Regions from separate parts of the Paenibacillus sp. Marseille-Q9583 genome, predicted to be linked through region 1. Evidence: riboswitches for the same ligand, from Rfam matches in the RefSeq annotation. Region 1 holds a riboswitch; each other region holds the start of a gene.
The links. A riboswitch is a leader RNA that binds a small molecule or an ion and turns the genes downstream of it on or off. The one in region 1 is predicted to bind cyclic di-GMP.
Positions count from the first base shown of each region.

Region 2: it holds a riboswitch for cyclic di-GMP, as region 1 does, so the genes downstream of both, ACWNM1_RS11215 (thiamine pyrophosphate-binding protein) here and ACWNM1_RS18335 (choice-of-anchor A family protein) in region 1, are expected to answer to the same signal.
Region 3: it holds a riboswitch for cyclic di-GMP, as region 1 does, so the genes downstream of both, ACWNM1_RS02335 (glycosyl hydrolase) here and ACWNM1_RS18335 (choice-of-anchor A family protein) in region 1, are expected to answer to the same signal.
Region 4: it holds a riboswitch for cyclic di-GMP, as region 1 does, so the genes downstream of both, ACWNM1_RS03605 (anti-repressor SinI family protein) here and ACWNM1_RS18335 (choice-of-anchor A family protein) in region 1, are expected to answer to the same signal.

Region 1 covers NZ_CDRJTB010000041.1:173-2,355, reverse strand. Annotated here, with positions in the region: gene ACWNM1_RS18340 (hypothetical protein) at 340-732, opposite strand; cyclic di-GMP riboswitch class I at 1,224-1,314, shown strand; partial or broken gene ACWNM1_RS18335 (choice-of-anchor A family protein) at 1,426-2,183, shown strand, end outside.
Region 2 covers NZ_CDRJTB010000018.1:71,535-73,717, forward strand. Annotated here, with positions in the region: gene ACWNM1_RS11210 (methyl-accepting chemotaxis protein) at 1-467, shown strand, start outside; cyclic di-GMP riboswitch class I at 658-752, shown strand; gene ACWNM1_RS11215 (thiamine pyrophosphate-binding protein) at 871-2,183, shown strand, end outside.
Region 3 covers NZ_CDRJTB010000002.1:119,630-121,812, reverse strand. Annotated here, with positions in the region: gene ACWNM1_RS02335 (glycosyl hydrolase) at 1-1,151, opposite strand, end outside; cyclic di-GMP riboswitch class I at 1,164-1,243, opposite strand; gene ACWNM1_RS02330 (sugar phosphate nucleotidyltransferase) at 1,380-2,183, opposite strand, start outside.
Region 4 covers NZ_CDRJTB010000004.1:87,676-89,858, forward strand. Annotated here, with positions in the region: gene ACWNM1_RS03600 (2-oxoglutarate dehydrogenase E1 component) at 1-730, opposite strand, end outside; cyclic di-GMP riboswitch class I at 1,202-1,286, shown strand; gene ACWNM1_RS03605 (anti-repressor SinI family protein) at 1,314-1,469, shown strand; gene ACWNM1_RS03610 (helix-turn-helix domain-containing protein) at 1,677-2,006, opposite strand; gene ACWNM1_RS03615 (TasA family protein) at 2,166-2,183, opposite strand, start outside.

The DNA of each region.
Region 1 (2,183 bases):
GAATGGATAAAGGGGTATGAATATGATTTTGGTGACTATAGTGAAGGACGTTTTGCTTGAAAGCTTGAGGATGTTCTTCCGCTGAGTTTTCCTATCCCGGCTAAAGGTAGATTAAGCTTGTGGGAGCATCCAGATCTAGCCTAAGCGACGAATTGAAGTTTTTAATGTAATTTTCATGTGACCATCATCTTATTTTCAGGTTCAAGGTATATATTGAAGACACCAAACACCCCCCAGTGTTTTGTGGTATAAATCTCTCGGGTCTTGCCAACTCCCATGGTAAGGCCTATTTTTTTGTTCGCTAATTAAATGGGGGAGGGGGGCAGCTTCTTCGCTACTTCACTTAATCTGATACTGCTCTTCATAGCTCTTAAAAGATGAAATATCCAGACCGAGATATCTGCGCATATGAATGGCAGCTTGGGCAGCGACAATGTCGTTTAACAGCAGCATTCGTTCATGGTATCCACGACATATAAATTTGGCCTCTATCCCCGTGTTAAGTCTGTTCTGCTCATAAACCTTGATTCCCCTTTTTCTCATCTCTGAACGAACATCTCTTAGATCTGTTGTAGCAACTGCTGCGGCTGTTTCAAGAACCTCCAAATAGGGGGTGGGTGTTCGTAAATGTGCAGATAGAATGGCGGAATCCCGTTCGAAAGCTGATAAAATCATCGGAAGCAATAAATAAGATTTCACCAGCATGTTGTCCCTGCTTTCAGCTCTATGCATAAATCTCATCACCTCTAATGGGAACGTATATTCGTATTCTACCCCGATATTCCAAAAATAATCAATGGTATTTCTAAACAGCTAGTCCAATGTGATTGAATTCACAACTAAATTAGAAAGAATAAAATATATTAAAATTGTAATAATAAAAAATAATGCTTCAGACTTATATAAAGGGAGAATTAGGATGAAAGAAGAAGGAAGTCTCCGCCGTGGAATGGTATTTGGTTTGATTCTAAGTATTCCATTATGGATATCGATATTAGGTTGGATAAAGTTACTTTAAAATTGAAGGAAAACCTTTGTGTGAAGCGCCTTTAGGCGCTTTTTTTGTGCTTGCTTACGCGTATGAATATCAAAAGGAATTGATTGACAATTGTGGGGATGGAGCGCTAAACTATTATTAGTTCAAAAGTATTAAAAGTCATAGACGATTATTTAATAGGATGCTTAAAATGCTAGTTCTAATCTGCAAGTCAATACATATATTATCATGATAATAGCAAACCGCCTGAAAGGGTGGGACGCAAAGTCCAGGAGTCTAAAGTGTCTTAAATGCGCTATGACCGTCCGACTGCCATGAGAAGGGAATTCCACTTCTTTTTTGGCGGTCTTTTTTTGTTGTTAGGTCCTTTAGAGTTTCTGGTAATTATTCTGATTAAATATAAATCATAGATTTAGGAGGTGTGCTTTTTGAAAAGAAGAATAAAACCGCTGCTTGCACTAGTATTAGCGGGGATATTGACGGTAGGTAGTGGGCTTTCCTCTTTGGGAGCCGGGACTGTTAATGCTAGTTCTACTACACTCGGGATTGCAGGAAACTACAATGTGTTTATCCTAGGGGATGTTACAACCTTTTCGGATACGGAGGGAAGGTTTGCTGCTGGAGGTAATGTTACTTTAACCAACTACAGCGTTGGTGATAGGCTAAGTGCTGCTGAGATCTCCTTCACTGACACACTTGTTGTTGGAGGGAATCTTACTTTCAACAATGGCTCTGTTTACGGGAATATCGTGCACGGGGGAAGTTTTGCAGGTAATGTAACGATTAATAGCGGAGGAACCAGAACTTCGGGAAATCCGATTGACTTTGTGGCCGTAGGCCAGTTTTTGAAGGATAAATCAGCTGAACTAGCAGCAATACAAGCCAATGGAACAACAAAGTATGAATATGGCGGTCTTACATTGACAGGCACAGACCCTGTGGTCAATGTTTTTAATGTTTTAGGAGATAACGTCTCTACTAATCACGGATTCACAATTAATGTTCCTTCCGGCTCTACTGCAATTATTAATATTGATGGTTCAAGCGTAAAAATGAAAAATTTCGCATTCCTACCTAATGGTGCATTGAACAGCAAGAAAATTTTGTTTAACTTTAGTCAAGCCACATATCTTGATATGGCAGGAATAAATGTAATGGGGAGTGTGCTTGCTCCCTACGCTGATGT
Region 2 (2,183 bases), on a different contig from region 1:
AGCATGGTCGAGGTTTTGCTGTAGTCGCACAGGAGGTTCGTAAACTTGCCGAGGAATCAACAGCTTCAACGAAGGAAGTCTTTGGCTTAGTTCGGAGCATCGAAACTGATATCAAACAAGCGATTGACAATATCGCTATCAACGAAGAAGTCGTACAGGTACAGAATGAGATGATCACTCAATCTGCTCATATCTTTGCTCAAATTGTGCAAAGTGTGCAGTATATTACCGAGCAAATCTCTTCCTTCTCTGCTGAAAGTGATCTGATGTTAGAAAGTGCCTTGAAAATCTCAAGTGCAATAGAGAATATCTCTGCAATCACACAGCAAACCGCTGCCGGCACCGAGGAAGTATCCGCCGCTATGAATGAACAAATTAATGCCCTGCAGTCCGTCGCTGAAGAAACGGAGAAAATGACACAGGCTGTATTTAATCTACAGAAGACTATCCATATTTTCAAGTTTTAAGTCATTTGCAAATCATATAAACAAGTCCAAAAACTCCTTCTAAGTTTTGACTTAGGGGGAGTTTTTTTATATCTATTATTTCATAGGTTGGACAAGACTTTCGTCAAAATTCGAGTTAATTTGCGAAAATATATTGACAAAGGTTCTCTAGGAATATATTGTAAAGGAAAATTCTTCTTATAAATTTTAAAATTAATATTGGCAAAATCTTCGAAAGAGGATGACGCAAAACCATGGATCTACAGCCTCATTTATATCAGAGGCCATGACTGCCAGGTTGCAGAAAACCAAGACGACTGAACAATTGTTCAGTCTCTATGGCGATTTATGCCACCAACCTGTGCCCTAATTCAGAGCACAGGTTTTCTAATGTTTGATTTTAAAATAACAATCAACTTGTGAGGTGTATTTTTTGAAGACAGTCGCAGATTACATGTCGGAAGCACTACGGAACCTAGGTGTTACCCATTCCTTTGGTATTATCGGGAAATCCATTTGTCCTATTGTTCTTAAAATGGTAGATTACGGTATTGAATTTATTCCTGGGAGACATGAGTCCAGTTCCGGCTTCGAAGCAGCCGGGTATGCGCTTAAAACTGGAAAACTAGGTGTAGCTTTTGGTACTTCAGGTCCTGGTGGAACAAACCTATTAACTGCAGCAGCACATGCTAAGGCTAACAACCTACCTGTCCTATTTATTACTGGCCATCAATCTATTAAAGAGCTTGGAATTCCCCAATGTCAGGACTCTACCTCTTTTCTAGCTGATTTAGCTGATATGTTTAGACCTGCCACCTTATATAGCAAGCTTATTGAACGTGGAGATCACTTTAACACAATCTTTAATCATGCCATATCCATTGCCTTGAGCGGTAATCGTGGTCCAGTTCACCTTTGTATTCCCTTTGATGTACAAACGGAATTGCTAGAGGAATGTAATATTGTAATCCCTGAACGCGAATCACTGGTTAGCCATGCTAATATCGACCGAGTACTTGATGCTATAAATAACTCTAAGAATCCAATAATTATCGCGGGTAAAGGCGTTAACCGCTCTGGAGCACATAGTGAGCTAATTCAATTAGCGGAAACATTTAATATTCCTGTAGTTACATCTCCAGGTGGTAAAGGGGCTATAGCTTGGGATCATCCACTCTATCATGGTCCAATTGGAGTAGGCGGTTGTACCCATGGGGATGACTTGCTGAATCAAAGTGATCTATTTATCGTTCTTGGCTCACGTTTAAGTGATATGACTATTTGTAATCTTAAAAGGGAAAATCATCCTGCAACATTAATTCAGTTTGATAGCGATCCGACTTTTGTCGGAAAAATATTGTTCTCTAAAACGATTCCAGTGACTGGAGATCTACGCGACAATCTAGTTTACTATCTCAATAATATTGACACGAACAACATCACAAAACGCGAAGCACCGACAAATTCTGATTATACCGAAGAGCCTCCGATTTTACCAAACCTTTCACTTGCATCGGTCTTGAGTACGATGAGTGATTTGATTCCTTATAACAGCACAGTCTTTGTTGATGATGGTAGTCACGGTTTCCATGCTGCGAAATGGTACAAGGTTAAAAAACCGGGCAGTTTTGTTTTCGATGCTTACTTTGCTTGCATGGGTAATTCCATTGGGATGGCGATTGGTGCAAAGGTTGCTGCTCCAGAAGAAACGATCTTCTGCATTACAGGAGATGGCTG
Region 3 (2,183 bases), on a different contig from region 1:
ATGTTGTTATAATATTCACCTGCAAGCCCCTTCGCAAGAGGAATTGCTGCCTCACCCTCTTCTTCGGGAGGTGCCGGCACTGGTGCTGCGCTAGGCGTGGGTGCCAAGCTATCATTTAATTTATCTCTAGTCAGGGTATAGTTGCTATTCATAAATGTTTTGATTGTATCTGTACTGTTATTCTCGTAAAGCATTTTTCCCCAGCTCATCATATACGTCCATTTACTTTGTGTTTGCTGAAGCTTCTCCAGATTTGGCATTTCACCATTCTCCCCGATCGCAATCGGTTTGCCAGCGGCTAGAGTCAACAAGCTGTCATAGTATTTTTGCTGGTAATCATTTTCGTATATATCTGCTGCCAGAATATCTACTTTATCTGCTCCTGGATAAGTTAACGCATAAGGATCTGACCAAACATTCGGAGCATTCGGACTCCATACCCATAACAAATTATTTAATTTATGAACGTTAACAAAACGGTCATACATAATATTCCAAAGTTTAGAAAAGTTATTTTTCTTCCCCCACCAGAACCAGTTTCCGTTCATTTCATGATAGGGTCTCCAAAGCACCGGAACATTGGCATCGCGCAAGCTTTTTAAAGAGACTGCCACCTTATCAAGTTCAGCGATCAGACTGTTATATTGCTTGGTACCCGGTGTAACGTAACTATTGAACTCATTCTGACTAAGTGTTTTTTTCACATTATCCCAGTCATAAGAGGTGCCCGGCAGGTTAGCATGAAAAGTCATAGCTACAATCCCGCCCGCTTTATTCCAGTTGATGGCGCTGTTCACCACATTTTGACGCTGCCAGGCCATCGTTCCGTCTGACTGACCGCTGATCGCGCCCAGTTCATAACCATGAAGAGCCGCATATTGTCCGCTGGTTCCCTTCAGCATATTGTTAATTTCATCTGGACTTTCTAAATAGTCGTGTTGGCCAGCAATAATACCTTTTCCTGAAATTGAGTAAAAATAGTTAAGCAGCTTTACGGCTTCAGGTGAGGCTCCTGGGGTAACTGGCGTTCCAGAATTTGAAGCAGCTATGACAACAGACGGCGAAATTCCAACAGTAAGCGGAAGTGCAGTCAGAAACAAGACGAGTGACAGAAATGCGCCAAATAATCGATACGTACGGTAAGCTTTCAAAATAATCTCCCTTTCGGTAGCCAGGCTGCCACTCTTTCGAAGGCCCTATAGCTTTGCGTCCCTACCTTTCGATAGGTTTGCCTTTTCAATTTAAGAGAAATAATCTCTCTTACCGTAAGTATCGACGACAATTAATGATATATTTAGTGTTTTTATGACTTTTTTTGATAATTGAGTCAATTTACCTGTTTCAAGAAATTTTGGATTGGTTAAATAGATAGGTTAGACCTATGAAATGAATTGTTGTAGTTCTATATCATTCCAGTCTAAAGTAATACGAATGTTATCTTCTTCTACTAATTCAGAACCCGTCTGTACCTCTATAAACTCGACATCCGTCAAAGCAAGGATCGCGTGTTTCGTTCCTTCCGGTATACGTACCACGTCCCCAGCCTTCACATTATGTTTTTTCTCATTCAGCACAATACTTGCTTCTCCGCTGACGATTGTCCATATTTCACTACGCTTGCGATGTAATTGATAGCTGATATTATTCCCCTCAGATATAAAAATCCGTTTGGTCAGCACTTCATTGCCTTCATCATATTTCACATAATCAATAACTTTGTAATGACCCCAGCGGCGTTCCTCGTACATCGGTCTTTGTTCAAAGGTCTTCAGCACTTCTTTAATCCGTGGGCTCTCAGCTTTATGGGTAACTAGAATCCCATCCGGGCTAGCCGCAATGATCAGATCCTTCGCACCAATTACCGTAATCGGAATATCCAGCTCATTAATCAAGCAAGTCCCCTCAGAATCCGCCGTTACAAAACCTTTTCCTACATGCTTGCTGCTCATTTCCTCTGTCAGCGTATTCCACGTTCCAAGATCCTTCCAGAATCCATCATACGGCTGTACTACAATATGTTCTTCTTTCTCCACCACTTCATAATCAAAGCTGATGGAAGACAATAGCTTATACTGCTTCTGCAATTCTTCATATCCTAAAGGCAACCCTTTACGCTGCAAAATATCTAACAAGTACCCTAAGCGGAAGGCAAACACTCCACAATTCCACAATGCATTTTGCTC
Region 4 (2,183 bases), on a different contig from region 1:
GAATATGCTCTGCGCCGTCATGCGCAGCAGCGCGTACGATTTCATCCAGCATCGGTACGAGAGCGTCATTGCCTTCCAAACTGAAACGCTTCTGACCCACAAAGGTTTTGTGGAGGAAGGTTTCGAATTGCTCTACTTGGATCAGGCGGTTTAGCAGCTCTTTACGTTCTGCATTATTTAAAGGCGCTGGTGAGCTTGTGGATTCTGCCTGTCTGTTCAACCATTTCAGTTCTTGTTCTTCATGCACATGCCCGAATTCATAGGCGATTGTCTTGGTGTAAGCCTGACGCATACGCTGAACTGCATCCCATCCGGTATGCACATCATTCGGCGCATTCTCCCAAATGAGCGTGGCAGGTAGTGCGATCAGATCCTCACGAGTCAGCTCATAGGTCTCGAGTTCAAGATATTTAGCCATGGGATTGTGATCGCGCTCAAGCGGATCAATATCAGCGGCCATATGGCCATATATACGAATATTAGCGATTAGCTTGGAAGCTCTTACTGCCTTTCTAAGCCATTCGGTGTCTCCCGAAATGCGAGGCTGTGGAGCCGGTTCGCTATCCGGTGTTAGGGGTGGGGGACCCGAATTTGTAAAAAGCTCGCGATAATTATTCTCTACGGTGGAAGGATCTTTCACAAACTGTTCATATCTTTCTTGAATGTAGCCTAAATTGGGTCCGTAATACTTACTCCAAATGGATTCGTTATAGGGCTCTTTGGCTGCCATGAATACATCCTCCTTAACGGATGAACTCCATACGTGACATTTTGTGTCAACGCTTACTGGAGCTGTGATGATTGCGGTTTCATTTCTCATCTTATTGTGCTACTTTCCACACGTGTAATCAATTCATTCTTTCGTCCAATACGTTCGCAAAATGGTATGGGTTAGCTTGTTCTAATGAAAAGAACGCTGTTTCTTCTCATTACCCATTCCTAAGGCCCACTAAAATGATTCTAATATCCTTATTTTTAACTAATAGGGAAGGAAGTATTATTATATTGGCTTAATTAATTTTATGAATGGGACGAGTATCGTGTTAATAGGACAAGATATCGCACAAAAGCGCTTCTATTTTTTGTTTTTTAATGGAAAAACTAATCAGAAATCGACACACTTTTCCACTTTAGTATAGTATAATGTTATTGCAGTTAGCGATTTTCATATATTTCAAAGTAGATCCTTTCGCGTAAAGGGTCCAGTAAAAGGTAAACCTGCCGAAAGGCAGGGGCACAAAGTCGCGGGTCTAAGGTAGAAATACTATGACAGCCGGATTGCCTGGGGACGTAAAATCTTAGGAGGAGATTTTTTGGACAAGTCCAACCAGGGAAGCAACAGAGAACAGCAGGTCATTGATCTAGACGTTGAGTGGGTACATTTATTATTAGCAGCTAAGAAGGCTGGCATAAAGGCAGATGAAATTCGTCGATTCTTTCATGAGAAGACAGTGCAAGCCGTGCAGTAATACATTTAGTGCGTTATATTTTGAAAAGGGGCCCAGCGATAACTCGCTGGGCCCCTTTTCGGTATAAAGCAAAATGTAAGTTTCACAACGAATATGATCATTGATTCTGCTAGAATTCAAACGCCTCCGCAGTCCATGTTAGGAGGGTGAAGGCGCTTATGTTTAATAGTATGAGTAGAAGAGGATCTTATCAGGTCAGGTGGAATATTAATCCTTCTGATCAAGGCGCCATTTCTGGTAGTCCAGAAACTCCTTGAATTCGCGTTTGCTTATGCCTGAGGCCATAGCTTCCTGCACCAATCGGAACCATTCCGAATCTAAAGGTGACTCCTCAGCATCATTAGGTTCTCCATAGAGCAAAGCGTGGATGGATACCTGAAGCGCATCGGCGATCTTTTCGATAAACTGGATTGAAGGATTGGATTGGATGTTTCTCTCCACATTGCTAAGATACGACTTAGCAACATCCGCTCTGTCCGCAAGCTCAGATAGGGAGAATCCCTTTTCTAGGCGGAGATGCTGGATACGTTGGCCCATATTTTGTGGCACTATGCTGACGCCCCTCCGTAATTTTTGTTATTAGTATAGCAAATATCAATAAATTCGACAAAGTTTATTGTAAAAAGAAGAGCAGCATCTACTTATCCGCTTTCCGGAATAAGAATCTGCTGCTCTTCGAATGGAAGACTTATTAGATTATTTAGCGGATCCAGC